Regions from separate parts of the Brevibacillus choshinensis genome, predicted to be linked through region 3. Evidence: riboswitches for the same ligand, from Rfam matches in the RefSeq annotation. Region 3 holds a riboswitch; each other region holds the start of a gene.

The links. Region 3 has a riboswitch for cobalamin ahead of nrdI (class Ib ribonucleoside-diphosphate reductase assembly flavoprotein NrdI). Riboswitches for the same ligand answer to the same signal wherever they lie in the genome.
Region 1: another riboswitch for cobalamin. It lies ahead of JNE38_RS10660 (ABC transporter substrate-binding protein); the one in region 3 lies ahead of nrdI (class Ib ribonucleoside-diphosphate reductase assembly flavoprotein NrdI).
Region 2: another riboswitch for cobalamin. It lies ahead of JNE38_RS19995 (ABC transporter substrate-binding protein); the one in region 3 lies ahead of nrdI (class Ib ribonucleoside-diphosphate reductase assembly flavoprotein NrdI).
Region 4: another riboswitch for cobalamin. It lies ahead of JNE38_RS26770 (energy-coupling factor ABC transporter permease); the one in region 3 lies ahead of nrdI (class Ib ribonucleoside-diphosphate reductase assembly flavoprotein NrdI).

Annotation. Positions count from the first base shown of each region.
Region 1 covers NZ_CP069127.1:2,082,957-2,090,592, reverse strand. The annotation lists gene JNE38_RS30610 (hypothetical protein) at 1-443, opposite strand, end outside; gene JNE38_RS30605 (hypothetical protein) at 455-811, opposite strand; gene JNE38_RS10675 (sigma-70 family RNA polymerase sigma factor) at 781-1,329, opposite strand; gene JNE38_RS10670 (ABC transporter ATP-binding protein) at 1,513-2,289, opposite strand; gene JNE38_RS10665 (FecCD family ABC transporter permease) at 2,286-3,341, opposite strand; gene JNE38_RS10660 (ABC transporter substrate-binding protein) at 3,408-4,469, opposite strand; cobalamin riboswitch at 4,816-5,016, opposite strand; gene JNE38_RS10655 (M24 family metallopeptidase) at 5,030-6,124, opposite strand; gene JNE38_RS10650 (alpha/beta fold hydrolase) at 6,249-7,031, shown strand; gene JNE38_RS10645 (ABC transporter permease) at 7,059-7,636, opposite strand, start outside.
Region 2 covers NZ_CP069127.1:3,968,380-3,976,015, reverse strand. The annotation lists gene JNE38_RS20025 (DUF3626 domain-containing protein) at 1-1,018, opposite strand, end outside; gene JNE38_RS20020 (SDR family oxidoreductase) at 1,171-1,926, shown strand; gene JNE38_RS20015 (SRPBCC family protein) at 1,958-2,371, shown strand; gene JNE38_RS20010 (pyridoxamine 5'-phosphate oxidase family protein) at 2,408-2,986, opposite strand; gene JNE38_RS20005 (phosphotransferase family protein) at 3,140-4,066, shown strand; gene JNE38_RS20000 (MBL fold metallo-hydrolase) at 4,175-5,122, shown strand; cobalamin riboswitch at 5,235-5,390, shown strand; gene JNE38_RS19995 (ABC transporter substrate-binding protein) at 5,604-6,596, shown strand; gene JNE38_RS19990 (FecCD family ABC transporter permease) at 6,598-7,635, shown strand.
Region 3 covers NZ_CP069127.1:3,134,443-3,142,078, reverse strand. The annotation lists gene JNE38_RS15850 (NUDIX hydrolase) at 175-705, shown strand; gene JNE38_RS15845 (hypothetical protein) at 778-975, opposite strand; gene JNE38_RS15840 (glycerophosphodiester phosphodiesterase family protein) at 1,047-2,057, opposite strand; gene JNE38_RS15835 (hypothetical protein) at 2,193-2,435, shown strand; gene JNE38_RS15830 (DUF952 domain-containing protein) at 2,466-2,810, shown strand; gene JNE38_RS15825 (hypothetical protein) at 2,816-3,031, opposite strand; gene tlp (small acid-soluble spore protein Tlp) at 3,172-3,390, shown strand; gene mnmA (tRNA 2-thiouridine(34) synthase MnmA) at 3,566-4,672, shown strand; gene JNE38_RS15810 (hypothetical protein) at 4,699-5,028, shown strand; gene JNE38_RS15805 (ACT domain-containing protein) at 5,066-5,581, shown strand; cobalamin riboswitch at 5,773-5,971, shown strand; gene nrdI (class Ib ribonucleoside-diphosphate reductase assembly flavoprotein NrdI) at 6,122-6,481, shown strand; gene nrdE (class 1b ribonucleoside-diphosphate reductase subunit alpha) at 6,468-7,636, shown strand, end outside.
Region 4 covers NZ_CP069127.1:5,332,827-5,340,462, forward strand. The annotation lists gene JNE38_RS26745 (glucose 1-dehydrogenase) at 1-700, opposite strand, end outside; gene JNE38_RS26750 (TetR/AcrR family transcriptional regulator) at 933-1,547, shown strand; gene JNE38_RS26755 (energy-coupling factor ABC transporter ATP-binding protein) at 1,580-2,428, opposite strand; gene cbiQ (cobalt ECF transporter T component CbiQ) at 2,425-3,228, opposite strand; gene JNE38_RS26765 (energy-coupling factor ABC transporter substrate-binding protein) at 3,225-3,509, opposite strand; gene JNE38_RS26770 (energy-coupling factor ABC transporter permease) at 3,506-4,267, opposite strand; cobalamin riboswitch at 4,401-4,600, opposite strand; gene JNE38_RS26775 (quinone-dependent dihydroorotate dehydrogenase) at 4,733-5,821, opposite strand; gene JNE38_RS26780 (GerAB/ArcD/ProY family transporter) at 5,967-7,067, shown strand; gene JNE38_RS26785 (spore germination protein) at 7,057-7,636, shown strand, end outside.

The DNA.
Region 1 (7,636 bases), 1.1 Mb from region 3:
TTCACCCAGGCATACACCTTCCGCTTTGCCGCATCAGGCACTTCTACCCCCAGCAGTTCAATCGTCACTTCCCGGTCTTCTCCAAGCCAGCCCAACTTCGCACCTTCCGTATTCAGGTAATCGCGAATGATCGGCTCTACCAGTTCTCGATTGGAAGGGGCAATACCTGCCTTCACCTCTACAAAGACCTGACCCAAATGCTTTCCGTCCGCGAGCACCTGCAGCTTCCAGAGACCCGGATCCGGCAAGGTGATTCCCGAGGGAAAATGGTGCTGGGCATCAAAGAGCTGTCCACTGACCTGATACGTACCCAACTCCAGCCGCACCCCTTTACTACTGTAGGCGACCAGCTCTACCTTGTTTGCGTCACTCCCGTCGATCAGCCAAAACACACGCTGCTGCTGACCCTCGTAAAAGCTCGTCTCATCCGTGATAATCCTCACCGGCTTCTCTCCTACATACGAAAAAGGCTGTCGGTTCCATGTCGTTTCTGTGCGGGGGACGGCTTCCATAAGAGCGGCACCTCCAGAGAACCCCCAGGCAAGAGTTCCGGCGCTGGCTTTGGCGGCTGGGACGGCGGTGCTGCATGCTCGCTGGGCAAGCTGTGAGCGGGCCAGATTTGCCACACTAGAATCAGCAAAAACAGAACAAGGGCAGGGAAAGCAAAGCGACGCCAGCGAAAGGACATGCCCGAGCGCCGGCGAATTTTCTGCCGAACACGCTCTTCCATGTCACTGGTAAATTGGACATCATGAAACACCTTTCTGTCCGCCCGCTCCTTTAATTGTTCGATCCACTCGTTCTCGTCCATTCCCACTCCCTCCCCTCTCCCATCTGCTTTTTCAGCTGCTGCCTGGCCCGGTGCAATCGCGTGCGTACAGTCCCCTCTGACACAGACAGGACGTTTGCTACCTCTGCTATGGACAAGTCCGCATAATAATGGAGGACGATCACCTGACGATACAGAGAGGGAAGAGTCAGCACCTGCTCCACCAGTTCATCCCGCTCCGACTGTTCCATCACGACTCTCTCGGTGGATACATCGAAATCCGCCTTGATCCAGGAGCGCGGCAATATTTTTCGAAAGGCCCATGACCGCAAGTATCCTTTGCACTCATTGACGGCGATCCGGTAAATCCACGTGTGAATGCTGCTCTGCCCGCGAAATCGCGGCAGGTGGCGGTACACTTTCACAAACACATCCTGCGCGAGATCCTCCGCGACACTCTGATCCTTTACCAGAAACGTCACTAGCCGAAGCACGCGCGTCCCGTATTCCCGCATGATTTGCTCAAATGCGGCATCATCTGTGGGCTGCAATTTTTCCACGTGCGCGGCCTCCCCTGCTTGAAATGGTTTACTGGTTAGATGCAGCTACAGAACTTTTGTTACACGTTTAGCGTTATTTTTTTGCAAATACGGTCCAGCGAGTCTCGCCTGCCGTAGAATCCGCCGACGCACGAATGGATACCCGCCGTGCTGCCAGCGATCACGATTGGGCTTCAGGCACAATCACGTCACGCCAAATGAGGAGAAAAAGTAGATGTGCTTCTTGCCTGTGACGGGATGAATGGAAACGTCCGTCTCGACCTCATAGACCTCCCGAATCAAGTCAGCGGTCAAAATCTCATCCGGACATCCAGATGCGACGATTCGGCCTGCTTTCAGCACATACAGCCGATCGCAGTACATCGCCGCCAGATTCAAGTCATGGAGGGCAGACAAGACGGGAATCCCCAGCTGCTTGACAAGATCCATGACCTGCAGCTGGTAGCGAACATCCAGATGGTTGGTCGGTTCATCCAGCACCAATAATTCAGCTTGCTGCGCTAATGCCCGGGCAATCAGCACTCGCTTTTTTTCTCCCCCAGACAATGAAAAAAAGCTGCGTTCGCTGTAATCCGTCATCCCTACTCGAGCCAAAGCCTCTTTCCCGATATGCATGTCCTCGGGCGTATCCATCTGAAACATCCCTTTGTGCGGAGAACGGCCCATCAATACCATTTCCAGAACAGTAAAGTCGAACTCCACGGAAGATTCTTGCCGGACCACTGCCATGCGCCGTGCACTCTCCCGTGGTGCCAGCTGATACAAGTCATCTCCGTCCAGAAAAATCCGCCCTGCAACAGGCTTTAAGACCCGATAGATGCTTTTGAGCAGCGTCGATTTGCCGCTCCCATTCGGTCCGATCAGCCCCACGAACTCGCCTGCCTTAACTTCCAGGCAAATGTCGTGAATAATCTGTTCGTTCCCCAGGGAGATGCTGATATCCTTTGCCGCTAGCTTCATCGCCCGCCACCTCCAAACGAGTAGTAGGAGCTGCGCAGCATCAGCCAGATGAAGAACGGCCCGCCGCACAAAGCCGTAATGATGCCGATGGGCAATTCTTCCGGTGCGAATGAGAGCCTCGCGAATGCATCTGCCCATATCAGGAAGTTGGCGCCGAGCAAGGCACTTACCGGCAATACCCTGCGGTGGTCAGAGCCGACCATGACACGGACGATATGGGGCATCATCAGACCTACAAATCCGATGGCGCCGCTGATGGCTACGATGAAGCCTGTCAAAAGGGCCGAGATGACGAGGAGTAGCTTGCGAAATCGCACAGTGTTCACCCCGAGTGTGCTCGCCGACTCCTCGCCCATCAGCATGGCATTGAGCGAGCGGTAATGCGCGAGTAAAACCACGAGACACAGGAGGACGATCAGGGAAGGAATGGTCAAATATTCCCACTTTGCTCCTGCCAGGCTTCCGCTCATCCAGAACAGAACAGAGCGTATCCCGTGCTCGTTCGGAGCCGAAAAAATGATCAGGCTCGTGATTGCCGAAAGAATAGCGGAGACAGCGATCCCTGCCATGAGCAACCGGACCGTCGAATTTTGACAACCCATCCGAGAAAGCGAAAAGATCATCAGGATTGAGAACAGCGAACCGAGAAAAGCTCCCATAGACAATGCGTACTGACCGTACATGCTAAAGGCCCCGAAGAGAATGACCAGAGTGGCCCCAACGGAAGCTCCGGAGGAAACGCCTAAAATGTACGGATCTGCCAGCGAATTGCGGACTAATGATTGGATCGCGACTCCTACCACTGACAGCCCTGCGCCTACGATGGCAGCCAGCAGGACGCGGGGAGTGCGAATATCCCAGATGATGGTTTGCTCAGCACGGGTCCAATCCACGTGTACCCATTCCCCTGCAATCGGAACCTGAGACAGCGCGATTCCCCAGACGGTACCCGGAAGAACATCCACAGAGCCTAGTGTGATGGCTAGCGTGATGGAAGCAAGGAGCGCTAGGATCAATCCGAGAAGTAGCACAGATAAGCTCGTCTTATTCAAATCTCATCCCCCCTCGGCCTGCCCATTCGGTAGCTACTGCCACTGCTTTTTGGGCTTTGACCGCTCTCATTTCTTGAATTTCTCCGGATACAGACCTTCTGCTAGGATATGTAGTGCCATCGGTGCACGAACACCTTCCGAAGCCGCTGACATTGGAAGGACCATCAGCCTTTTGTGTTGAATCGCGGATACATCCGCAAGCTCTCGTTTGTTTAAAAGCAGCTCACGCTTTTGTTCCACGCTTTTATCCCCGTAGTCCACAATGATGATGACGTCAGGATTGCGATTCACCACTTCTTCCCAGCTCACATCAGCCCAGCCCTTTTGGATATCATCAAAAATGTTCTTGCCTCCAGCCATGCGAATCAAAGCAGTCATGTAATTATTCGCTGCAGTGAATGGCTGTTCTTCTCCGCTGTCATAGACAAATATCTTCAATGGCTTTTCCACGGTCCCCAGTTTGCTCGTGGTTTGTTCCATTTCTGCTTTCATCTCGCCAATCAGCTCGTTAGCCCGATTCTCCACACGAAAAATACGTCCGATATTGTGAATATCTGCAAAGACATCGTCTACGGTCGGCCCTGGCTTGTTGGACGATTCATGCAAGTAGGATTTGATCCCCGCCTTCTCCAATTCCTCCATCGTGCCTACTCCCTTGTCGCCAAAACCGCTTTTCCAGCCTGCGTATACGAAATCTGGCTCGGCTGCCATCAACACTTCCTTGCTCGGGTATTTATCGGACAGTACCTGTATTTGGTCATAAGCCTCTTTGAATTCCGGAAGAATCTCATCATCGAGGTAGGCGGTTCCGACCATTTTGTCTCCCAACCCAAGCGCCAGCATGACTTCCGTTACATGCTGATTCAATGTGACGGCTCTTTCCGGCGCTATTGGATAGCTCATTTCCCTGCCATTGTTTTGAAGGGTCACAGGTTTGACCAATTCAGCCCCTGCTTGCTGTGAAGCTCCATCCGTAGAGGATGCTGCCGCTTGTCCTTGCGTTTTAGGCGAGCCTTGCCCGGAGGATGCCGGAGAACCGCATGCACTCACGAGAAGAACGAGCCCACACAGAATAGCTGCCCACCCGTTTTTTTCCCAACGATTCTTACCCTTTCTTGGTTTTATCATCGTTTTCTCTCTCCTTTTTTGTCGGTTTCATGGAATCAATCACTTAAATCGTAATGATTACGTTTTATCTCCATTTTACTATATCTTCTCTTTCCTCTGTTGGCAAAATCTTTTTAGACTCCCCCCTTTCCCGCTTGAGAAACTTGGCTACATAGGTGTTTTCACCCAAATGGCACAAGTCTCGGTATGTTGCGCTTAGCCTGGTACAAACAAAAAAGCACCTCCCATGCGCAATCGGGAGATGCCTTACAAATGTGGACAGAGCAAAGCAAATAAAATAGACGGTAGTCCGCCTTTTCCATTCCTACTACTGTACGTTCCACATCGTCCCCATCCGCGTGAGTCGATTGTACATGGTTTCATGGCAGGTCTCCTGGCTCCGATTCATCATTCTTTGCTCCCTTCCCATTCCAGCAGCGGAACAGTGGTTTCTCGCAAAGAACTCCTCGTTACAGTGGCGGGACCGCGCCGGATTTTCACCGGACTTCCCTTTTAAGCTGGTTGAACACACTTCCGTTCAGCCAGCACCATCAAACACCTATTCACTTTTAAGTACTCGTCTATGAACCGATCACTGTCAGTTTTTTCGGGAATTGCGTCAGGACTTCTATCCCGGATTCAGTCACGAGCACGTTGTCTTCAATGCGTACTCCGCCTACTCCCGGCACATAAATGCCCGGCTCGATGGTAAATACCATGCCTGCGCGCAGCTTCTCCTGGTTTTGCCCGTGGACGGAAGGATACTCATGGACATCCATTCCCAGGCCATGGCCCAGGCGGTGCATGAAGTACTCGCCATATCCTTTTGCGGAGATCACGTCTCGCGCAGTTTGATCGAGATGAGCGAACGTCACGCCCGGACGAACTTCAGCGATGGCCGCTTCGTTGGCCGCCAGCACCGTTTCATAGATTTCGCGGAGCTGCTCACTGATCTCGCCGATTGCAAACGTACGTGTAATATCGGATACATAACCGTTAGCCTCTACTCCGATGTCAAACAACAGAACTTCGCCTTCTCGCACTTCTCGCGTACCTGGTTTTCCGTGCGGCAAAGCGGATTTTTCGCCTGCCAAAACCATGGACGTAAAGGAGGGACCCTCTGCACCCAGTCGCTTCATTTGGAACTCCAATTCCGCTACGAGCTCCATCTCTGTTACGCCTGGCTTCACTTTTTTCAGCGTTTCGCTCAAAGAATCCTCTACCAATTGAATGGCATGCTTCATGCGCGTTACTTCGTCAGCCGATTTGATCAATCGCATTTCGCGCAACGGCTCTTCTACATCTACGTAACGGGAAGCCCCTACGACCTCACCCATTGCTTCGTAGCGTTCTACGGTCATATGGCTTTTTTCAATACCTAATGACTTCAAATTTCCTGGAAGCGTTTGCTTTAACACTTCATAAGGATTTTGTGTATCCGTGTGGGTGAAAATATTTTGGACGGAAGAAGCCGCGGCTGCTGCTTCCCTGTCGAGAGCAGGAACGATCAGGGATGGTTCTCCCGTTGCCGGGATGATCAGGCCCAGAAAACGTTCATGAGGATCTGTAAAGAAACCGGTCAGGTAATACACATGCTTGGGAGAGGTGATCAACACAGCGTCAAGCCCTTGCTTGATAAGGAAATCATGCAGCTTCGAAATGCGTTCTTGGAACATTCTCGTCACCTAGCCTTCTCCATATATTCTAATGCGAGAATACCACTTTCGGCTTTAAAAAAACAGCTTATTTTGGAAAAATTCCGCTGAGATCGTAATTATTATTTACAAGGAGAATAGGTTCATGAATCAAGCGATCACACTACCAAATGGAGATCAGATGACTGCCCTGATCTTGGGCGAAGGTCCCCCGCTCCTCTGTCTGCATGCGCCATGCATCGGGTCGATCAACTTCTGCTTCCAACGGCCACTCGCCGATTCGTACACCTTAGTGATACCCGATTTGCCAGGTCATGGTCAGAGCAGCCCGCGCCCTACACCTTATTCGATCGAGGATCTCGCACAGACCTTGCACGCCCTCATGAATGAGCTGGGTCTTGAGCGCCCTTTTATCCTCGGCTATTCGCAGGGTGCCTCTATCGCACTCGCTTATGCGCTCTGTTTTCCGGCCGAAGTGCAAGGATTGATTTTGGTGGGCGCCTATTCAGAGGTGAACGATTTTTATTTGCACGGCCGCTTCTACATGGCGCAAACCATGGCGAGCATGCATGGCGTTCCCCTCCTCGCCAGAAGCATCGCTTCGTCTCATATCGATGACCCTGACCTCCGAGAGGAATGGATCACGCATGCCTCCCTGACGGACGCCGCTACCTTAAAACAGCTCTACACGGCAGGTCACGCTTACAACTGCACCGAAAGATTGCCAGAGGTCCATGTGCCTACACTCCTCGTTTATGGGGAGCTAGACAAACACATGCACGCTTACGGCCAGCTGCTCAGCAAAGGATTGCCGCAGGCTCAAGTGGCCATGATTCCAGGTGTTGCCCATCAAGTCGTGACCAAGGCTGCCGCTGATCTAAATCGGCTGTGCCGTGAGTTCACCTACGCAAAAACGGGAGGGTCATGATCCCTCCCGAAGCTGCTTTGTTTCGTTTTAGTTTTTCATCCTCGGGTCGAGTGCATCTCGCAAGCCATCCCCGATCAAGTTGAAGCCGAGAACAGTCAGCATGATGGACAAGCCAGGGAAAATAACGGTCCATGGCGCTTTTTGGATGTACTGGCGGGAATCGGACAGCATTTTCCCCCACTCAGGCTCAGGTGGCTGTGCGCCCAGACCTAGAAAGCCGAGAGCAGCCGCTTCGATGATCGCAGTCGCAATTCCCATCGTACCGGTAACGATGATCGGAGCGAGGCTATTTGGCAGAATGTGCTGCATCAGAATGCGGGAATCCTTCATCCCGATGGCCCGTGCCGCCATGACAAATTCTTCTTCTTTCAGACTGAGCACGCGCGAACGAACCAGACGTCCAAAAGTCGGGATGTTGATGATCGCAATCGCCAGCAGCGCATTTTGCAGAGAGGGCCCGAGAATCGCCACGATCGCGATCGCCAAAAGAATGCTCGGAAATGCCAGCATGATGTCAAAGATGCGGGAAATAATCGTGTCTACCCATTTCCCATAATATCCGGCAAGCAGCCCCAGGATGGTCCCCGCGATGACTGAACCGATCA
Region 2 (7,636 bases), 830 kb from region 3:
CCGCTTTGCCGATCGTGGCGGCATCCAGCACACCGGATGATGAACCGTACTGTTGATCCACTCTCGCTGCGAGAGGCGGCATCGCTGGCCCTCGAAAGTCTACGGGCACCTCTCGCACGGGGAGAGCAAAGCCCGGATGCCAAATGAGCTCGATTCCGTAGCGGTTACACAGCTGCTGGAGCAAACTCTCCATGTCCGTGTCCCGGTAGGATGGATCTGCAAACAACGCCTCGACATCTGTACGGAGGTCGATATCCCCGTGGATTTGGGCTTCGATATAATCGTCCAATGCGCGGCCGACTCGGTGATTTGCCTCTTGAAAATCCTTTGTCCGTGGAGTTAGCAGCTGATGGACCACAGCAGGTACATCCATGTTCGGTGAGCCGAGCGCTTCTTTACCGGTATCGGCGCTGTGCAGTAGAGCAGCAAGAATAGCGTCGAAAGAATCCAGCGTCCCGAAATGCTCCGGTCCGGTATGGCTGTCGCCAAAAGTGAACGTGCAACGCTGCAGCAGTTCAGGTCGCAGCTGAATATAGCAAGAGCCAAATCGCGGGGACGCGCCATCCGCATAATTCATGAGGTTGAGAGCACCGTATTTGGGCCGTTCCTTCCCCCTGTCGGTCGATGACTGGTAGGCGCCCCCGAATAATTTCTCCTCCCAGCGATCACGATCTCCACCGGGAAAGGCGGTACGGCTACCGTTGGTGACGCCGGTCTCAAATTGGCTTTGATAGCTGCCAGCCGCGAAAAGCCCCTCTACCACGGAGATGCCGCCGGGAAGGATTCGGTCTGGATGAAAGTTGAGTGTGACACGAGCATGCTGTCGGATGTTTGCCAGCAAATCCTCCACCGTCGCAAAGTCGACTCCAGCATGTTGAAGGATGGAAGCTGCTTGTTCACGCATTCGCTTTTGCAGCTCCACGGATTGAGTGTGGACAAACTGCAAGGCGAAAGTCTGTGCGGCCGTTAATGATTTCGGTGAGCGTAGCTGCTGTGATTGATGGACGAATGGATCCACGGTTCATCCTCCTCATTTGTCTTCCAAGCGATTTTTATCCATTGTAGTACATCCCTTTTGCCAAGAAAATCTTGATTTGAAAAAACAGGAAAAGGACAACCGCTAGGCTAAATAGACTAGGAGAATAAGTCGGACACCCGAGGAGTGAATCTATGATGAGGCTCAAAGGGAGTAACGCGGTGATCACCGGTGTCAGCCATAAAAAAGGCATTGGTGCAGCAATTGCCCGTGCATTTGCCGCGGAAGGAGCGAATATTTTTTTCACCCATTGGCAGGCAGAGCCGGACTGGGCTTTGGGTTTTCAAAAGGAAATAGAAGAATATGGGGTTCGATGTGCAGGGATGTCATTTGACTTGGCCGACCCGGCAGTACCTGTGCAATTGCTAGACGCAGCTGCTGAACAAATCGGCGAGCCGACCATCCTGGTGAACAACGCGGCCTATTCGACGCGCGACGGCTATGAGCTGTTGGATGCGGATATGTTGGATGCCCATTACGCCGTCAATGTGAGAGCGACCTGCCTTCTGAGTGTGGTATTCGCCCGGCGCCTCAGTCAGGCCGATCTGAAAAAAGGGAGGATCATCAACCTCACTTCTGGTCAGGGACAAGGGCCTATGATAGGCGAATTGGCGTATGTGGCGAGCAAAGGGGCGATTTCGGCTTTTACCCTGTCGTTGTCTGCCGAGGTGGCTCCACTGGGAATCACGGTGAATGCGATTAACCCCGGCCCTACCGATACAGGCTGGATGTCACCCGAGCTGGAAGAGCGGCTCTTCCCTCAATTTTTGCTGGGTCGCATGGGACAGCCAGAGGATGCAGCGCGCTTGGCAGTCTTTTTAGCCAGCGAAGAAGGCGGGTGGATCACGGGACAAGTCATCAATTCAGAGGGAGGATTTTTGCGCAGGTAAGTGACATGAATCAGGAGGGGAGTAAGCGAATATGGAGAAGAAAGCAGTAGGACAAACGGCATCGGTGGGAGTTCAAATCGGAGTGCGAAGAACGCTTTCGCTCTCACCAGAAGATGCCTGGAACAGTCTGATGTCAGAGTCGGGATTGCGACTATGGCTGGGAACGCTCGCCACTGTTTCGATCGAACCTAAGCATTGTTTTGAATCGGCGGAAGGAATTTCGGGTGAGTTGCGCATTGTGAAGCCGTTTCAGCAAATACGTTTGACGTGGAAAAAGAAAGAGTGGCAAAAGCCAAGCACCTTGCAGATACGCTTTTTGAGCAAAACAGCGGGCAAAACGACGATCAGCTTTCACCAAGAGAATCTGAGTGATCTGCGAGTGCGGGAAGAAATGAAGATGCATTGGGAAGCGGTCCTGGAAAAAATAAAAGAAAAGCATGCGTGATGAGCGCATGCCCGTTTTGATATCGCAGATAGGCTGTTAGTCAGCAGCGTCTGATCGCTCGGCAAGACGACGTCCAATCGGAGTCAGCACCCCGTCCATGCTCTGTGCATTTTTCTCGCGATGGTAAGCGAGCAGCCCATCGTCCCCTTTTACTTCTGCCCATTTTTGAAGGGTGTCCCGTTCGCCGGTGTAGGAATAGAACGGAACGGAGTAGCCGCATGAGGTTTTGACAGCATGCAAGGTCACGGCAATAATCTGGCGGGCACCTGGAAGAAGCTCAAAATGGCCAGCCATCTGCTCCCATTCATCCGTGCCAGGGAGTACGACACGGCCTCTCCCGTACAAGCGCAGGATCATGGGCGGCCCTTCAAAAGCCATAAACATCAGGGTAATCCGTCCGTTCTCATCGACATGGGCACTCGTTTCATTTCCGCTTCCCGTCAAGTCGAGATAGGCGACCTCAGTGGGGGACAGGATTCGCAGCACATCATATCCTTTTGGGGACAAATTGACGTGCCCATCCGCATCCAGAGGAGCAGATCCTACAAAAAATATGCGTTGTTTCTGAATGAAGGCTGCGTGTTCAGGCAAAATCTCCGAAAAAAGTTTCCCCAACTCAAACACTCCCTGCCATCGAAATCGTATGGATTCTTTTATAAAAGAAGAGTTCGTCGCAAGCATTGGGTATCCCTTTGTTCTATGAGCCCCATCGTGGCAGCCGGTACATGTATGCATTCACGTGAATCCATCGAAATGAGGGAGAAGGAATTGACGTTTCAGTCTGAAAATAGAGTGCCGGATCGAATCCTCCGATGGGTGACGGATTCTGTCAGTCCATCGGCACAAGTGCATTCCATTACTCGGCTGTACGGCGGAGTATCATCGATCATTCACACGGTCTCCCTTCGAGTGGATGGGGTCGTGAAGGACTATGTTCTCCGCCAGTTTGACAATCAGGAATGGCTGCGTGCCGAACCGGACCTGGCCGTGCATGAAGCAGAGAGCCTACGCTTGGCGGACGGGACAGGCCTGCCGGTGCCACAGTATTTCGCAAGCGACCCGCATGGAGAAAAATGCGGCGTACCCACCGTGCTGATGTCCAAGCTGGAGGGCGCTGTCGTTTTGCAGCCCCAAGACGAAGCTGGTTGGTTAAATGGGCTCGCCAAAGCGCTTGTGCAGATTCATGCCACCCCAGCTGCAGACTTCCCGTGGGCCTACTATTCCTACAACGATGTGCAGAAGCTGGCGACCCCTGATTGGACACGGAATCCCAAGGTGTGGAAAGATGTGATCGAATATGTCAGACGGCCGTTTCCCGAATTCGAGCCTTGTTTTATCCACAGAGATTATCACCCGAATAACGTGCTATGGGACTGTCACGCCGTAAGTGGAGTGGTGGACTGGGTAAATGCCTGCCGTGGACCTGCCGGAATCGATATCGGACATTGCCGGGTCAATCTCGCCCAGTTATTCGATGTTGCGACAGCCGATTCGTTCTTAGCTGCTTATCAAAGCTATGCGGGACCGAGCTTTCACTATGATCCATACTGGGATTTATTATCCTTGACCGACATTCTCTTTGGAGAGCCGCAAGTCTATGCGGGCTGGACAGCGCTCGGGGTCACGGGATTGACCGACGCCTTGATTGCCGAACGGCTGGAAGCGTACGCCAAAAGCCTGTTGAACGAGTGCTGAGGGCCATTCGAGAGCCATTCAAACAAAACCTGGCCGTGTTGTGGTAAAGTGGAAATATTCGAGCAATAGGACAAAGCAAGCACCGATCCAAAGGAGGCAAGATTAGGTATGCAGCAGGCAGAACCACTCGACTTGGGGAACCGCATCCATCTGATCGACGGTCATGACATGGGCTGGAAGGAACGCACAGGTACTTATGTCATCCAAGAAAGGGAATTGACTTTGGTCGAAACTGGCCCCAGTGTGTCTGTTCCCTATATTCGAGAAGGATTAGCGAAGCTGGGCTACACGACGGAGCAAGTCAAATACATCATCGTCACCCACATTCATTTGGACCATGCGGGTGGCGCTGGATTGTTTTTGCGCGATTGTCCGAATGCAGCGATCGTGGTTCATCCAAAGGGAGCGCGACATCTTGTAGACCCGAGCCGCCTCATAGATGGTGCGCGAGCGGTCTACGGAGAACAGTTTGATTCCCTGTTCGAGCCGATCGTGCCCGTTCCACAGAATCGCTTGATTACCAAAGCGGATGGGGAGACCCTCCGTATCGGACCGGATTGCGTGCTGGAATTCATGGATTCTCCCGGGCACGCGAAGCATCATTTCAGCATATACGATCCAGTCAGCAACGGCATGTTTACAGGAGATACGGTAGGTGTGCATTACCCGCAGCTGCGCAGAGACGGGATCGATCTCTTCTTGCCATCTACTTCACCCAACCAGTTTGATCCGGATGAAATGCTTGGCTCCATTGAGCGTTACAGAGCGCGGGACTTAAGCCGCATCTACTTCGGTCACTTCGGCGCGACGGAGAAGGTAGCGGATGTATACAGCCAAATCACCGAGTGGCTCCCGGTATTTGTACGTGAAGGGAAAGAGGTCTTGGCAAAAGGACTCTCGCATGACGATCTGGCCGAGCGGCTTCTGAATCGGGTAAAAGCCAGTTTGCAGTTGCGAAACGTCCCGGAAGATCATGAGGTATACGAGGTCATCTCGCTGGACCTGTCTGTCTGTTCGATGGGGATTGTCGATTATTTGCAAAAGAAAAGCCGCTAGTTTCATGTTCAGGGAAAGAAGGGCCGGCACTCGCAAAGGGGGCATTGGTTCTTCTTTTTTTGAGGAAGGAATGCTAATATGATGGGGGAGTATGAGCAGGTGGACAATTACATAACAGTAGTTGTGAACAGGTGCCTATCGCCCCTTTTGGGGGCAGGGTGAAAAGGGAAGCCGGTGCAAGTCCGGCGCGGTCCCGCCACTGTAAACGGGTTCATGTCGATTTCGATGCCCCGATAGCCAGGAGACCTGCCTGTTTGCTTGCGCGCTGTGTTCCTTCGCGGAAAGGAGCGGCCGGAACGATTGTCTCGTGCAAATGGAAAAGCATGTACGTACGCCATTTGGGACCTGAAACCGACCCTTCGCTTCTGTAGTGGGAGCGAAGGGTTTTTTACATGCGGCGGATTCTTATCCAGTCTGCCAAAGGCCTCGCGTAGCCGAGCTTATCAATGGGCGTACGAGTGAAGAAAGGAAGAAGTAGGGAATGAAAGTGAATCGATTTTGGAAGCTGGCCTTTCCAGTTTTGGCAACCTTGAGTCTGATTGGCTGCAGCAACAGTCAGCCAGCACAGCCTGAGAAACCTGCGGCCGAGCAACAGTCAGCCACGGATACTGCCGCCGGGACTGCAGCTAAACAGACTACCTATCCGCTTACGGTCAAAGACGCAACTGGAAAAGAGGTGACGATCGCCAAAGCACCTTCACGGATCGTCTCCACTTCCCCGGCCGAGACCGAGATCCTGTTTGCCCTCGGCTTGGATGAGCAGATTGCCGGAGTGTCCGATTACGATGATTATCCAGAGGCAGCCAAGTCAAAGCCGAAGGTCGGCGGAGTCGTGAAGCCGAATGAAGAAGCTATCCTGTCGCAGAGCCCTGATCTCGTGATCGGCGGCATCTCCATGGAAAAGCCGGTGGCAGAGAAGCTGAAAACATTAGGCATGCCTGTCTATGTGACCCAGCCGAAAAAAGTGGACGACATTATGGCGAACATTCTGGTGATGGGAACGATTACGAATCGACAAGAGCAAGCGGAGAAATTGGTTGCTCAAATGAAGAACGATATTGCACGGGTGAAAGATGCCGTGAAAAATGTGAAGCCGGAAGACAGAAAAAAGGTGTACCTCGAATTTTCACCGGGTTGGACGGTCGGAAAAGGGGAATTCATGGATGAGCTGATCACCATGGCAGGGGCGACAAACATTGCGGCGGATACCGAAGGGTGGAACCCGATCAGCGAAGAAAAAATCGTCAAGGACGATCCGGATGTGATTCTATACGCCAAAGGCATCACGGATGACAAAACGGGCAAGCAACTGGAAGATATCATAAAAAACCGCAGCGGATGGGAAAAGATGAAGGCGATTCGCGACCAACAGATCTTCGGGATGGATCAAAATACGCTGTCACGCCCAGGTCCACGCATCACAGAAGGACTGATAGAGGTAGCCAAGGCCATTTATCCCGATTTGGTGAAATAGCATGAGGGGAAGACTGATTGCTTGGATAGGGGCGGGCTTCCTGCTGTTGCTCGCATCTGTCATCATCAGCATTTCCCTAGGGGCAGCCAATCTGCCGCTCTCTCAGGTGTGGCTGATTCTGCTGCACCAGATTCCCGGTTTTTCAAACATGGGTGCAGGGAGTTGGCCGGAATCAGCCGAACAGATCGTGATGAAGGTTCGTTTTCCCCGGGTTGTCCTGGCTGTATTGGTCGGAGCGTGTCTGTCCTTGGCTGGAGCAGGGTTTCAGGGAGTCCTGCGCAATTCCTTGGCTGATCCTTACACCATGGGAGTCGCCTCCGGTTCGGCTGTTGGGGCTGCCTTTTTGATTCTGTTTGGACTGCAGATCCCCTTCCTTGGTGAATGGAGCACCCCTGTCTTGGCATTTCTCACTGGCTTTTTCAGCCTCTGGATTGTCATGAGGCTGGCCAACACGCAGGGCAAGCTGCAGACAGAGACATTGCTCTTGTCTGGGGTCGTCGTACAGGCTTTTTTGGGCTCATTGGTATCCTTTATGGTTTCGCTGTCCGATCAGACGGTCAACGAGATCGTGTTCTGGCTGATGGGTAGCCTGTCATTTCGCGGCTGGTCCTTTACCTATGTCCTGCTGCCGTATCTGATCGTCAGTTTCGTCATTTTGATTGCATACTCTCGTGCGCTCAACCTGTTTGCGCTGGGAGAAAGGCAGGCTGCGCATTTGGGCGTGAATGTCGATCGGACGAAGCTGATCGTGCTGGTTGTCTCGACTTTGGTTACGGCTGCTGCGGTATCCATTTCAGGCATCATCGGCTTCGTCGGTCTGGTCGTTCCTCATTTGGTCCGCATGCTGGTGGGGCCGGACTATCGTATCCTGATACCGATGGCGACGATCTTTGGCGGGATTTATGTGCTCTGGGCCGATACGCTTGCGAGAATGCTTCTCGTTCCGACGGAGATACCGCTTGGCGTAGTCACCGCGTTTTTGGGAGCTCCGTTTTTTGCATACTTGCTGAAAAAGAACAAACGAACAGGGGGGAGGTAGC
Region 3 (7,636 bases):
CGAATAAGAATCATCCCTACGCAGTCATACAAAAAACCGTTTACGAATAAGTAAACATTATTCAAAGGGAATCCGTGTGCTTCTACTTGGTTCGTGTGCAAAGGCTTGGGGAGAGGAGGGTGTGTCTTCAAGATTTCAAATGAAGTGATTGTGACGGCTGGGGTATACGTTCTGGTGAACGGCAGATTTCCATTTCAAGTCGGTCCCAACCGGGCGGGTACAGCTCTCGGAATCATTCGATTAGGCGGACACCGCGAAGGGACTGAGACGGGATGGGAATGTGCTGCTAGAGAAGCTTACGAGGAGGCATCTTTGCAGATCACAGCACTCAAGCCACCGGCTACCTACTGGTACGAGACATCAGCCGCCGACTCTCCTGCCAGGTTCCTGGAGAAATGGCCGGAGAACGGAATCAATCCGATCTTGATTGGGAGACATTTGAACCGCAATCATATGACGCCGATCTATTTGGCTGTATCCCAGGACAATCCGGTGCCGGCAAATGAAACAAAGGGCCTGCTGCTGTTGACGCCAACCGACATATCGAAAATTATAGCAAAGCCAATCACGTTGAAGCAGTATTTGCAGGCGGGTGGAAAAGCGGTCATTCACGAAAATCTCCCCATGAATGGGAGACTGGAGCCTTTTCCGCACCTGAAGCTGCTGCATTGGGTGTTGAGGCAGCATCCAGACCTCGCTAAATAAGAACGGCAGTCCAGACCATGGATTCACATGATCTGAGCTGCCGTTTCTTGATTCAACATTTTAAACGTTCGTTTAACTACTGAAAAAGCTCCGGCTGGAGTGCTTTTTCTTGTAGTGCGAGCCTCCGTAATAGGAATGTCCGTGTCCGGAACCATGTCCATTGGGATGACCGTATCCTTTGCGGTGCTTGTGGTCGCTGCTGCTGTACTTGCGGTAGCTGTGCGATGACGAGTGATTCCCCATCAGACTTTTCAACAGTTTTTTCAGCATACCCAATCACTCCTCGTGTGTCGATATTCGTTTATACGAATAAGTAGACAAATCGTTTCAATTTTTTTGCATCAGTCGATCCGCTTCTCCGTTTTTGGATAGGCAGCCGAGATTCGATCGATGCGATTGGTCCAGATGCCGCCGGAAAAGCCTTTGGGGATTCGCTTGAGATCTTCCAGCGAATCAAACCCGCTCGATACATCTCCGCTGCCAGCCACGAGGATCACCCGAGTACCTTGCTCGTCCATTCTCTCCATAAATCGATTCGGCCATCCCCAGAGTAGCGGTGCCAGCTTGTCGGGAATATGCAGTTGGGTCTGACTGCAAGCCTCTGGAATGTAGCCGGTCCAGCCAACGGCGAGGTAGGGAATCAAGCAGCTCTTTAGGCTGGCTTTGGACATCACCCGCATATCAGGAAGTTGTTCGTGCAGCGCCGCGATCGGTTCGTCTCCCCCGTATACAGTCAAACTCGCTTGGCGCTCCTTTGGCTGCGCGGACAAATATTCTGCCAGCAGGATTCCTTCTGTTGGGTCATTGCTTTTGACATGAATCAGCAAGGGTTGATTGGGGAACTGTTTGAATACATCATCGAGTGAAGGCATCAAGCCGATTCCCTTCCCGCGAAAGGGGAAAGTCGCACCCTGATCGGCGGTATAGTTGTACCCGATGTCGAGTTTTTGCAGCTCGTCCAATGAGAAGTCGCGGGTCACTCCCTCACCGTTTGTTCGGCATACGAGTGTCCAATCATGAAAGACGGCAAACGTCCCGTCTTTCGTCGGCTGTACGTCCAACTCTACGACAGCAGCTCCAGCTTCGAAAGCAGCTTGCATGGACGAGAGCGTATTCTCCAGATACGGATGCTCTGGGGGATAGATTCGCTCCGCTGTACAAGTCTCGTCGGTGATCCCTTCCATATGAAACGTTTGTGCCATTCCTCGATGGGCGAGTAAAAACGGCCCGCGATCAGACTCTTTTGCCAAAAAAGAGCTATTGTTGACGTATACAAAGGCGATAAGCGCCAGAATAACCCATGACCACTTGCGCTTCCATAAAGGCTTGCGCGATTTTCGTTTCCCATTCATCTTAGGTGGTACCTCCAGAATGTTTGATCAGGCCCATTCATTGTAACAAATCAGTCTGAGCAGGTTAAGGACTTGGCATGTCATCAAAAGACTGGCAAAATAAATGAAAAGCCAAGATAGGAGCTAGGAGGTTCCATGAAAATCGCATTGCATCAGATTGCATACCAAATTGGGTATCACCCGAACGAGATGGCCAGGCTGGTGTATGAAGGGGAAATTACCGGCGAGGTCCCGGGCAACAATCCGCAGTCCAGGGATGCCTGGGTAGATCTCCATTCCCTCCGGAACTTCATTCAGTGGAGACGAGATCAAGGTAGAATAGATGGAATGTTTTACGATAAAGCGATCCGGCACATTGATAAACATCTGGGACGGTAGGAAAAGAATAGTGTAAAAGGGGAAGCAGCCATGAATACGATTTATTGCTTAGTGCCAAAAGAATACTGGGAGCAGTGGGAAATACGGGAGCATTATCTCCCGCGTGACTATGAACAGGAGGGTTTCATCCATGCAACAAAAGGGGATGAGCTTCTGGGGAAAGTCGCCAACCGGGTATATAAGGAGTACGAGGGTGAACTTCTGGTGCTTGTTGTGGACGAGCACAAGACGACTTCGCCGATCAAATATGAGCAAGCCAAGGACGGACTCTTGTACCCGCATATTTATGGGCCGCTGAATCACGACGCGATCGTGGACGTAAAAAGCATGCAGCGAACGGACGGACGCTGGGAGATCGGTGCCAGTATTCGCTAAAGCCGTTACCAGTTAAACCATTTGAGCAGGTCCAAAACTTCCTGTCGCTTCTGATCAGGCAGCTTGTCGAGCCTGCGCAGGAGAAGCTCGATTCGCAGTCGTTGCTCTGCATCGGTTTCGCGCTGTATTTGTGGGTTCATTCGCTGCCGCTTGAGCCGGACAGGATCCGTATCGGAAATAATTTTGAGCAGCTTGCGTTCCAATAAATCTAGGGATGCCATGGATTCCAACCTCTTCGTTTCGTGTATTTCGACATTTGCATTATAGCACGGCCTTGCCCTTACATAAATCATCCAAGAATGGCGCACAATGGTACAGGTGCATTCACCACGATATCATGGAAGCGAAGGAGTGCGTAATGATGGCAAAGCCGGACGATCGTTCTGACAATGTGGAAAAACTGCAGGAAATGCTGCAAAATACCGAGGAAAGCATTCGTGAGTCGAGAGATTACTTGGCAGCCCACGCAGGTGAGATTTCTGCTGAAGAAAAAGCGAACATCGAAGAGAAAAACCAGCGTCGTGAAGAGAGCATCGAAGGGTTTCGTTCTGAAATTAAAGATGAAGCCTCTCAGAGCTAATCGAACAAAAAAGCCGCCTGTTGCCACCATGGGACAGGCGTTTTTTCATACTCGGAGGCTCACCCAAAGGTTTGAGATTGCCAGGTTTTCTCATAGAAGTGCAACAAGACATGATTTGTTTTGCGAAACGTGGTAATCTGTTAGAGGAACAAATTGAAAAAAGAGGAGCTAGACCATGAAACGACCAGAAGATACACGCGTCGTAGTCGGCATGTCCGGCGGCGTCGACTCCTCCGTGACGGCTTACCTGCTCAAACAACAGGGATATGACGTCATCGGCATCTTCATGAAAAACTGGGATGATACCGATGAATTCGGCCACTGCACGGCGGAAGATGACTTCCAGGACGTCCGGCGCGTCTGTGAACAAATCGGCATTCCTTACTACACAGTCAATTTTGAAAAAGAATACATGGATAAAGTATTCCAGTATTTTTTGGATGAATATAAACGGGGGCGCACCCCAAACCCGGACGTCATGTGTAACCGGGAGATCAAATTTGGAGAACTGCTGTCCAAAGTCATGGATCTTGGCGCGGATTACATCGCGACCGGCCATTATGCGCAAGTGAAGGAAGTAGATGGAGAGTACAAGCTGATTCGCGGAGTCGATAACAACAAGGATCAGACCTACTTCCTCAATGTTCTGGGTCAGGACCAATTGTCCCGCACCATGTTCCCGATTGGTCACCTTCCCAAGGCAAAGGTAAGGGAAATTGCGGAACAAGCGGGATTGGCTACGGCAAAAAAGAAAGACAGTACCGGTATTTGCTTTATCGGCGAACGCAACTTCCGCGAGTTCCTGCAAAACTACCTGCCTGCCAAACCGGGCGACATTGAGACTGTTGAGGGAACCGTAATCGGCCATCACGACGGATTGATGTACTATACGCTGGGACAGCGTCAGGGCCTCGGCATCGGCGGAGGTCATGGAAAGAGCGGGCAGCCTTGGTTTGTTGTCGATAAAGACTTGAAACGAAATGTACTGATCGTGGGAGAAGGCTCGGATCACCCGCGACTCTATTCTACCAGCCTGATCGCAACCGATGTGAGCTGGGTCAGCGATAAGAAACCGGCACCGACATTCAGCTGTACGGCCAAATTCCGCTACCGTCAACCAGATCAAGGCGTTACTGTACATCTGCGGGAAGGCAATACTGTCGAGGTTGTATTCGACAAACCACAAAAAGCGGTGACACCTGGGCAAGCCGTCGTGTTTTACGACGGAGAAATCTGCTTGGGTGGAGGCACGATTGATCAAGTCACCCTGATGGACAAATAGAACGAGAGATTGACGGGGGTAGTACGGTGGATCCAGCGAAGAAGTCTAAAGTCTTGATCGTTTCCTTTTTAGCAGGAGCGCTCCTGCTGGGATTTGTAGCATTCAAGGGCATGTCAACAACAGGACAAGAGCATATGGCTATTATCAAGCAAGTGATTCAGGATAAAGGCGGTGTGATCGTTGCGGGTGGCGTCACGGCTGTACCCTTAGACGAAAGTCCATTCGAACGTGGCGGGAAAGGAAACACCATCTACAAAATCGACTATACGAAAGATGGGCAGCCGTTCACCGCTTGGTATCGTTCAGAAAACCATTCTTCCATCCTCAAAGAGCCGGAGGAATGGATCCTTCCCTAACCAAGTGAAACGTAATTTGGGAGAGTGAGTGTTGATCATGACCGAAAAACTTGCAGGGCTTCGCGAGCTTGCGAAGCTCATCCAGCGGATTGAACCAAATCTGGCAGGGGCTTCTCTGAGCATTTTAGCTCACGAAAACAAGGATGAAATTGCCCACCTGCTTAACGAGGGCTTTGGTGTGCGGCTTTCTGCAACCCACAGCTCGGGTGAGTATGCCAATCACCTGGCAGTCCTGCGCGTAGGCAGCAATAAGTACACCTTTGCCCAAGACTGGCGGGAGGTGTATATCAGTGAGATTAATTACTGTGCATGCCGCATCCCGCCAGGAGCACACGGTCTCTTGGTACACCATGTGGACTACCCAGGCGTGATTTATGACGTCTCGCGGAAATTGGCAGATCACGAGATCAACATTTCCAAGCTGAATGTGTCTCGGGAGCAGAAAGGGAAAAACGCTTTGCTTGTCTCAGTGACAGATGAAGAAATTACCCCTTCCGTGGTTACGGCGATCGAGGAACTGCCTCAAATCACCAAAGTCGTTACTCTTCAATAAATGGATTACCGTTATGGAATTGCGCACCGTCCGCAAGCTCGCGGGCGGTTTTCTGTTTTTCCCTGATTCTACAAGATTTGACAAAGCAGGATTCCGCTGGTTTTGCACATTCTCTTGGAATCTTGTTTCCTAAAACTCTCTTCTCTCTATTGACTGCTACGATATCTTGATGTAAAGTAAGTTCTACCAACTACATATTGATGCGGATAGGTGTCTAGCCACAAAATATTGGCAGACTTAATAGGGAAGTCGGTGTGAATCCGACGCGGTCCCGCCACTGTGACAGGGGAGCTCCATTTGCGAAGATGTGCCACTGATCGACAAGATTGGGAAGGCGAAATGAAGTGACGATCCTAGAGCCAGGAGACCTGCCTACCCAATGACACTAGGGAACCTACGGGAGATAGGAAAGGTGTCGGAGCGCTCGATTCGCCTAAGCGAGTCGAAAGATCAGTGGATTTTTTGCGCATTCGACTTTCATTCTTACCGTCGAATGCGCTTTTCTTTTGCAGCATCAGGGATGAAAGGATGAGGGGACCTATGCTCATCGCATACGATTCCAAGACAGGGAATGTTCGAAGATTTGTAAACAAGCTCAATCTTCCGAGTGTGGAGATTGATGAGCAGATGACCATTGAGGAACCGTTCGTTTTAATTACATATACGACTGGATTTGGTCAGGTTCCCGAAAAAGTCACTTCGTTTTTGCAGCGAAATCACAGGTATATGAAAGGCGTCTCGGCTAGCGGCAATCGCAACTGGGGGACGAGCTTCGCGAAAAGCGCCGATACGATCGCCCATCAATACGGCGTTCCGGTGATCTCCAAATTTGAATTATCCGGTACCGGCCGAGATGTAGAACATTTTACGAACGGGGTGGCCAGCATTGCGGCATATTGAACTGAACAACGAACTCATGCAACGAGGCGAAGATGGTTTTTACCAATTGGCCAAGGATAAAGAAGCGGTACAGGACTTCCTTCGTGAAGTGGAAGCCAGCACGATGACCTTTGGCAGCGTCAAGGAAAGAATGGACTATCTCATCCAGAACGACTACTACGAGAATGTGTATGAGAAGTACACGGTAGAGCAGGTGGATGAAGTATTCCGATTGGCAAAGGAAGCGTCGTTTCAATTCGCCTCTTACATGGCCGTCTCAAAATTTTATAAAGACTACGCACTCAAAACGGACGACAAGTCCACCTACCTCGAACAATATCCAGATCGCGTAGCCGTCGTAGCCCTTTCCCTGGCACAGGGAGATTTTGAACGGGCTAAGCGCCTGACGGTTTCCATGATGGATCAACGTCTGCAGCCAGCGACTCCGACGTTTTTAAACGCAGGGAAAAGCCGTCGCGGAGAAATGGTCTCTTGCTTCCTGCTGGAGATGGATGATTCTCTCAACTCGATTAACTACATACTCGGGACCTGCATGCAGCTGTCCAAAATCGGCGGGGGTGTCGCCGTGAATCTGTCCAAGCTGCGGGGACGCGGTGAACCGATCAAGGGAGTGGAAGGAGCGGCAAAGGGCATCATGCCGGTACTCAAGCTGCTCGAAGACGCTTTTTCCTACGCAGACCAGATGGGACAACGCAAAGGTTCCGGTGCAGCCTACTACAACATTTTTGGTTGGGACATCAATGAGTTCCTCGATTGCAAAAAAATCAATGCGGACGAAAAATCACGGATCAAAACGCTGTCGATCGGCCTCATAGTTCCGAATGCTTTTTACAAGCTGGCAGAAGAGAACAAGCCTTTGACTATCTTTGCTCCTTATTCCGTTTACAAGGAGTACGGTATGCATTTGGATGACATGAACATGGACGAGATGTACGAAGAGCTGCTGGCCAATGACCGCGTCAAGAAAAAGACGATCATGAGCGCGAGAGAGATGCTCACCAAAATCGCCATGATCCAGCTCGAATCCGGCTATCCTTACATCATGAATAAGACCAATGCCAACAAGAACCACGCACTCAAGGATATCGGATCGGTGAAAATGTCCAATCTGTGCACGGAGATCTTCCAGCTGCAGGATACATCCACGATCACGAA
Region 4 (7,636 bases), 2.2 Mb from region 3:
GCGATTCGTCGGACGCCAGGTAAAGAGCACCGTAGGCGATATCCTCCGGTTCACCAAAGTACGGCAGCTGAGTGTACGTCTGATAATACGGAATCGCTCCTCCCTCCTCCATGGAAGGCAACGTCATCGGTGTGACAACGATACCCGGATGCAAGGAATTGACACGGATTCTGTCTTTGCCGTACTCGACCGCGGCCGATTTGGACAGCACGCGCAGCGCACCTTTGGCAGCCGTATAAGGACTCGTCCCCGCCATACCGACGATGCCCCCGATCGATGAAATGTTGATAATGGACCCTCCACCCACTTTTTGCATTTCTGGAATGACGTACTTCATCCCGATCACGCATCCGTTCAGGTTGATGTCCATGATTTTATTCCACTCGGCCATCTCCATGTTGGCAATCGTCTTTGGCGAAGCGACACCCGCATTATTCACCAAGACGTCTACCTTTCCGTATTGGCGTACCGCCTCTGCAATCACAGACTTCCATTCCTCTTCCGATGTCACATCATGCTTCAAGGCAACAGCATCGCCGCCATCTGCCCGTATTTCCCGCACCATTTGATTCAGGGACTCCACCTGAACATCGGTAGCGATCACCTTTGCTCCTTCTTTCGCAAAAAGCTTTGCTTCAGATGCTCCCATCCCCATTGCCGCACCGGTAATGATGGCAACCTTCCCAGCTAAACGACCCATGATCGACCAATCCCTTCTCCTAGGATGATATTGCATGCAACCGCATGTATCGAAAACGAACTGACAGGAAAGAAATGATACAACACGTTGTTTTATAGACGTGGTGTTGTTAAAATAATTATACCTCTCCCCCCAATACGGGCAACCAACACAACGGGCCAATCCGTTGCTTTATCGTCAAAACGCAGCTGCTTGTCGTCAAAACGAGAGAAGTAATACAAGGAGATCAAAAATGTCGAAAAAAGATCAAAAGCTGGATCCGCGCGTCGTTCGAACTCGCCTCTTGCTGCGAGACGCCCTCGTGGAATTGATCCATGAGCACGGCTATGAGCCGATTACGGTTCAAGACATCACCAAGAGAGCCACTCTCAATCGAGCTACCTTCTATTTGCATTATCGCGACAAACTCGACCTGCTCTATCAAAGCTCCGATGAAATCATCCAGGAGCTGGTGGCGAGCATGAACCTGGCATTCGCCGAGAAGGACACGTTTGATTGGCAAAGCGACCAGCCCCACGAGAATTTCGTCCATTTGTTTGAGCACATTTCGCAAAACGGCAAGCTGTACAAAGTCTTTTTGACAGAAAAAAACATGCCGCACTTCACATCTCGCTTGATGGAAGTCCTGATCAATTTCATCGCCACAGGCATCAACAATGTCCAACCGGACGACGATCGGCTGACCGTGCCCAGGGAATTTGCCGTTCGGTATTTCGCCGCTGCCTTCCTCGGAGTGATTGTCTGGTGGCTGGAAAACGATATGCCTTACACCTCCAGGTACATGGCCACTCAGCTGATGCGCGTCGCCATCAAAGGCCCTTACCTCGACAATCCCTTCCTCAAATAACCTTTCCGGACGCAAAAAAACAGGAGGCTCCTCTACACCGAGGCAACCTCCTGTTTTGCTGTCAGCTTTCTCTTTAGCTCTTCTACCGATCGGGGAATTCCCCCCAGCTCGCCTTTCAGCGAATCCGGCAGCACTTCCCATACCTCCGCAAGCAACGGCATGCCCAGATGCAGACTCTCCAGCATCTCGCGCTGCGCCAGCGCCTCCTGCGGTTCTCCCGCGAAGATCAGACGCCCCCCATCCATCACGCAGATCCATTCCGCCCACTCAAACGCGATATCCATATCGTGCGTGGCCATCAGGACCGTCGTTCCCCTCTGATGGATCTGATCCAGCTCTCGAAGCAGATTTTTCACCTGATAACGGTCCAGGTACGCGGTCGGTTCATCGAGCAGGAGCAGCTCCGGCTCCAGTACCATCACACCCGCGATCGCGAGGCGTCTTTTTTGACCCAGACTCAGGTGATGAATGGGGACTTCCGCTAGCTCCGTCATGCCGAACGCCTCGAGGATGTCTCGCACCTTTTCCCGGATGACTTCCGGTGGCAGCTTGCGATTGAAGAGGCCGTAGGAAATGTCTTCTGAGACGGTGCTTGCGATCAACTGATGCTCCGGGTCCTGAAAAACCAATCCTACCTTTTGCGTCATTTCCTGCAAAAAGGAGCGCTTGTAGACGTACGGAGCTCCCCTCCACAGGACCTGTCCCCGGCTCGGCTGGAGAAGTCCGTTTGCGTGCAGAAACAGCGTCGACTTGCCGCAGCCGTTGCGACCGAGCAAGACGCATTTCTTGCCTTCAGGGATCCCCAGACTCACTCCATTCAGCACGGACTTCTGACCGCCCGGATAGGTGTATTGCAGATTTGAAAATTCCAGCAGTGTCAAAACCGCCAACCTCCTATCAGGCTCTCTAGCAGAACCAATATGATGCAGCCGAGCACAGACTCCCACTCGTATCGCGGGGAGCGAGCGTGAACGCGAAGACTTTGCACATGAAAGCTGTCTCCGTGCCCTCTGGCCGCGATGCCCATGGAAAGCGACTCGTATTTGCGCATCGCCCGGACAAACAATTGGCTCGCCACCATACTGACGTCGCGCAATAGTGCACGGAAGCCCTGATGTCCTCCACGCGAGCGCTGCGCCATCCAAAGCTGATAGGATGTGTCGAGCAGCACGAAAATAAAGCGGTACATGATCATCAACAGATCGGTGATGATCTGTGGCAATCCCATCCTGCGAAAGACCTGCAGGATCTCAGCAAACGGAACCGTAAACAACAGAAACGAGAAGCAGGATAAACTCCCGATGACCCGAAAAAACAATTCCAGCGCCCGGGCAACGGACGCAGGCGCCACGAAAAGGACATACGCCCCCACATCCCATGCGATCAGGGCATCGGCTGGAATCGCCCCCGACCCGCTGCGGGCCAGTTCAAACAGCAGCGCGGGCAATCCCGCTATAAAAAAAGAAAGCGGGAGCACAAGAAAGAGCAGATGGTTCCGGAGCGGGATGCGGGCATATCGAACCACCCACACCCCCATCCACAGAAACACGAGCAGCTGTACAAACGAATGTCCAGTCAACACCAGCAAAAGCAGCGCACCGCCGAATGACAGCTTGTGAGCAGGCGGCAGGTGCCTCAGGTGGTTTTGGTAGGATAGAGAATCGAGCTGCTGCCAGTTCATTTCTTCGCTTTATCCGTACGGCCCTTGTAGACCCCTACTGCATAGCCGACAACACCCGCGCCAAGCGCAGCCTGAACAGCAAACAGGAGACTCTCCGTCTCGCCTCCTGGCGGCTCAATAAACGGCTGGAACCACGGCTCATAGGAAGGCGCAATCTCTTTGATCGCCTCTTCTGCCGCACCATCCGCTCCACCAAACTCGGAATCCTTGATGAACAACAGCGGCATAGCCGCCAGAACCACGACTCCCAGCAGTAACAGCCAGTTCATTCCTTTTTTCACAGCGATTCCTCCCGTTTCAGCAAGCGCAGCTGCGCCAATTCATTCGCATTATAGGCTTGCAGCCAGTTCCATACGAGTACGGTCAACAGCCCTTCGCTGATGGCAAGCGGCACCTGTGTGATGGCAAATATCCCGGCAAATTTGGCAAAGGAAGCGAGAACGCCACCGCTGGCAGCGGGGAATGCCAATGCCAGCTGAAGCGATGTCACGACATAGGTAGCCAAATCCGCCAGTGCTGCTGCTGCGAAAACGGCCAGACGCTGCTTGCCGCTCTTTGCGATCAGACGATAGACTGCATATGCGACCATCGGGCCCACGACTGCCATCGACACGGCATTCGCCCCCAGCGTGGTCAAGCCGCCATGTGCCAGCAATAACGCTTGGAACAGCAAAACCATACTGCCGAGCACCGACATCGCGAGCGGTCCGAACATGATCGCTCCGAGTCCTGTACCCGTCGGGTGAGAGCTGCTGCCTGTCACTGAAGGGATTTTCAATGCGGAAAGGACGAAAGCGAACGCTCCCGATACACCCAAGAGCAGCTTCATTTGCGGATGCTCTTTGACGATTTTATTGATCGAGCGGACACCCAAAATAAAAAACGGCAGGAAGACTGCCCACCAAAACAAGGCCCACGAGAGCGGCAAATATCCTTCCATAATATGCATGGCGTGTCCTGTCTGCGGTTCATTCAGCATGAAATAGAGGACAAAACCCGCAACCAGCAAACAGCTGGACACTAATCTCGAGCGATTCATGACCATACCTCCCCATTTTTTCATCCAAACAAAAAAATCCCATCCCCAAATTGGATGAGATCTGCGTACACAAAACAATAGACTGCGATTCAGCCATATTGCCTCGTATCCACCTCTCCTTTCCGCGAAGGTTCCCAGGTGTGGCTGATAGGTAGGTCTCCTGGCTTCCAGATCTGCGCGCTCTCTGTCCTTCCCCATACATCTATGAGTGGATTGCTATCAAAGAGAACTCCCTGGTTACAGTGGCGGGACCGCTCGGGACTTTCACCCGATTCCCTGTTACCCCGTATGCGTCTTACACATCATACAGGCACCTAATGCCAACAATATGTCATTCTCGGACATTCCTGATTGTCCATCAACATTATACTTCAACAGGCAGAAAAAGAGAACAATTGGAAAGAAACAAAAAAGCCGATGACCCCCGCGGGAATCATCGGCTCGGTATTCCACCTGCCATGGCTGTTATTTCGCGTCTACACCCACTACTTCGCCGATGTGCGAAAAACCGTCTCGCTCCATCAATTTCAGCAGCTTCTTATTGATTTGCTTCACGATTCCCGGCCCTTGATAAATCATGCCGGAGTACACCTGAACGAGACTCGCGCCTGCACGGATCTTCTCATAGGCATCTTCTCCCGTGAAAATACCGCCCACGCCTACGATCGGTACTTTGTCTCCCACTTCCTGATAAATCTGCTTCACCCAAGCCGTGGAACGCTCTGTCAGCGGTCTGCCGCTGAGGCCGCCAGCTTCGTCTGCTTTCGGATGGCCCTCGACAGCTTCGCGGGACAAGGTCGTGTTCGTGGCGATGATGCCGGAGATGCCTTCCTCCACGGCTGCGTGAACCACGTCGTGCATCTGCTCGTCCGACATGTCTGGCGCCACCTTCAGGAGAATCGGCTTTTTCTTGACACCGCGCATTTCCATTTCCGCCGCTTTTTCCCGCACGGCGCGAATGAGTACGCGCAGGCTCTCCGTTTCCTGCAAATCACGCAAGTTCGGAGTATTCGGCGAGCTGATGTTGATGACAAAGTAATGGCCGTACGCGTACAGCATGTCCAGGCATTTGCTGTAATCGCTGGGAGCTTCCTCATTCGGCGTGACCTTGTTCTTCCCGATGTTAATGCCGATCGGCACGTCGGAATACGCAAAGTCCACCAGATGCTGGGAAGCCAGATACGCTCCGAGGTTGTTAAAGCCCATCCGGTTAATCACCGCCTGATGCTCGGCCAAGCGAAACAGTCTCGGCTTGGGATTTCCCGGCTGTCCTTGCGGCGTCAGGGTTCCCACTTCTACAAAACCAAATCCAAGTGCACCAAGCGCGTGATACACTTCTGCATTTTTGTCAAAACCTGCTGCCAAGCCGACCGGATTCGGGAACTTGAGGCCCCACAGCTTCGTCTCCAGGCGCTCGTCACGCAGTTGGTAGATCATTTTCAATAAAGATTTGCCCGGAGCGGAATCCTCTACCAGCTTCAGGGCGTGAATCGTCTTTTCATGAATTTCTTCAGGGTCCTGCTGAAACAGATACTTGCGTATAAGCTGATACATCTTGGCTGCACTCCTCACTCCGTTTTACCTCATAGTAGAATACCATATTTTCAGAGGGCGGGTAACCTTTATCCTTGATACATATTTCCAAGTGGGCAGGCAAATCCTAGCAGTACCGCCAATATGGAGGTGACGATGCACCTAAATGAAAGTGGACGGGAAAATCGGAATTAGTCAGGCGATCATGACGATGATGCTGACGGTGGGCATCACCAACCACGTCAATGTCATTCCCCTGTTGCTCAGCTCCGCCAAACGCGATGCATGGCTGAGTGTCCTGCTAGCCTCCATTCCGTTTATTGTGTGGGCCTGCATTCTCTCATTCATCAACAACCGTCTTCACCAGCAATCCTTACATCAATGGCTACGGCGTACGAGTGGAAAATTTGTCAGCTACCTCATCCTCATTCCGCTCCTGATCTCTATATATGGGATGGCACTCGTACATCTAATCGATACACAAACATGGACAACTGTGAACTACCTGCCACGAACCCCAGAGTGGTTTACGGCTCTCGTGTTGATGGGCATCTGCATCATCGCTGCCTTCGGAGGAATTGCCCCGCTAGGGATTACGGCAGCACTCCTGCTTCCCATCGTAGCGATACTGGGTTTCTTTGTCGCTTTTGGAAACGTGCCCAAAAAAGATTACAGCCTTTTGCTCCCTGTCTTTCAGCATGGCATTGCCCCCATTTGGGAAGGAATGATTTATGCTGGCGGAGGCTTCTGCGAATTGGTGCTCCTTTTATTGCTTCAGCATCATGTGAGGAAACCGCTAAGACTCGTTCATTACCTCGCGATGATCGCTATCGTGATTATTCTTACGTTGAGTCCGCTCACCGGAGCCATCGCCGAGTTCGGTCCGATTGAATCCTCGAGGCAGCGCTTCCCCGCTTTTGAACAATGGCGCCTGCTATCGATTGGAAAAGATATCGAGAACATGGAGTTTTTTGCGATTTTCCAGTGGCTGTCCGGCTCATTCGTCCGCATCTCACTCTGCTTGCTGCTGCTGACAGAGATTCTGGAGGTGCATACACCAAAGTCTCGCTCCGTTGTGCTTTTCGTCTTGGGAATCAGCATGATTGTCATTACCAGCCTCCCTTTCAGCGACATGCAATTCGTCGGGTTTTTAACCCATTTGTACTATCCGCTCTATATGTTCATCACTATTCTTCTTACGCTCGCAATCGCCGGCATCGCCTTGTGGAATCGCAAAAGAGAGGGGAATGCTGAACATGACGCGTGAGGAGCAACTTCAGAGACTGTTTTCTCACTGTGGCGATGTTGTTTTGATGCGCTTTGTTACAAAAGAGGATCAACCCATGCTCCTCGTGTACTGCCAGGGACTCGTCGACCTTCGGCATTTGCAAGAGGTTGTGATTCCGCAGCTCGACAGCCGCTTGTCCGAAGGTGACCTTCGAGCGCTCCCGATTTCCTTCCTTTTGGACGATGAGGATCAGTGGGTCGATCGATTGTTTGCCGGGGATTTACTGTTGTTTCTGGGAGAAGGCCCGCCATTCGCCTGGGACATATCCAGTCGACCCCAGCGCACGCCCGAAGAAGCCAATACGGAAGTATCCATTAAAGGTCCTCGCGATGGATTTATCGAGGACCTCTCTTCGAATATCGCGCTCATCCGAAAACGGATGCGTACGCTCTCACTCGCCTGTGAGCCTTTTACGATCGGCACTCGCTCCCGTACCAAGGTCGCTCTTCTCTACATGCGCGACGGAACGCCTCCTGACATCGTCGACACCATCCGCGAGCGTCTGCTCAGCTGCAGTGAAAAAAAGATCATCAACAGTGCCATTTTGG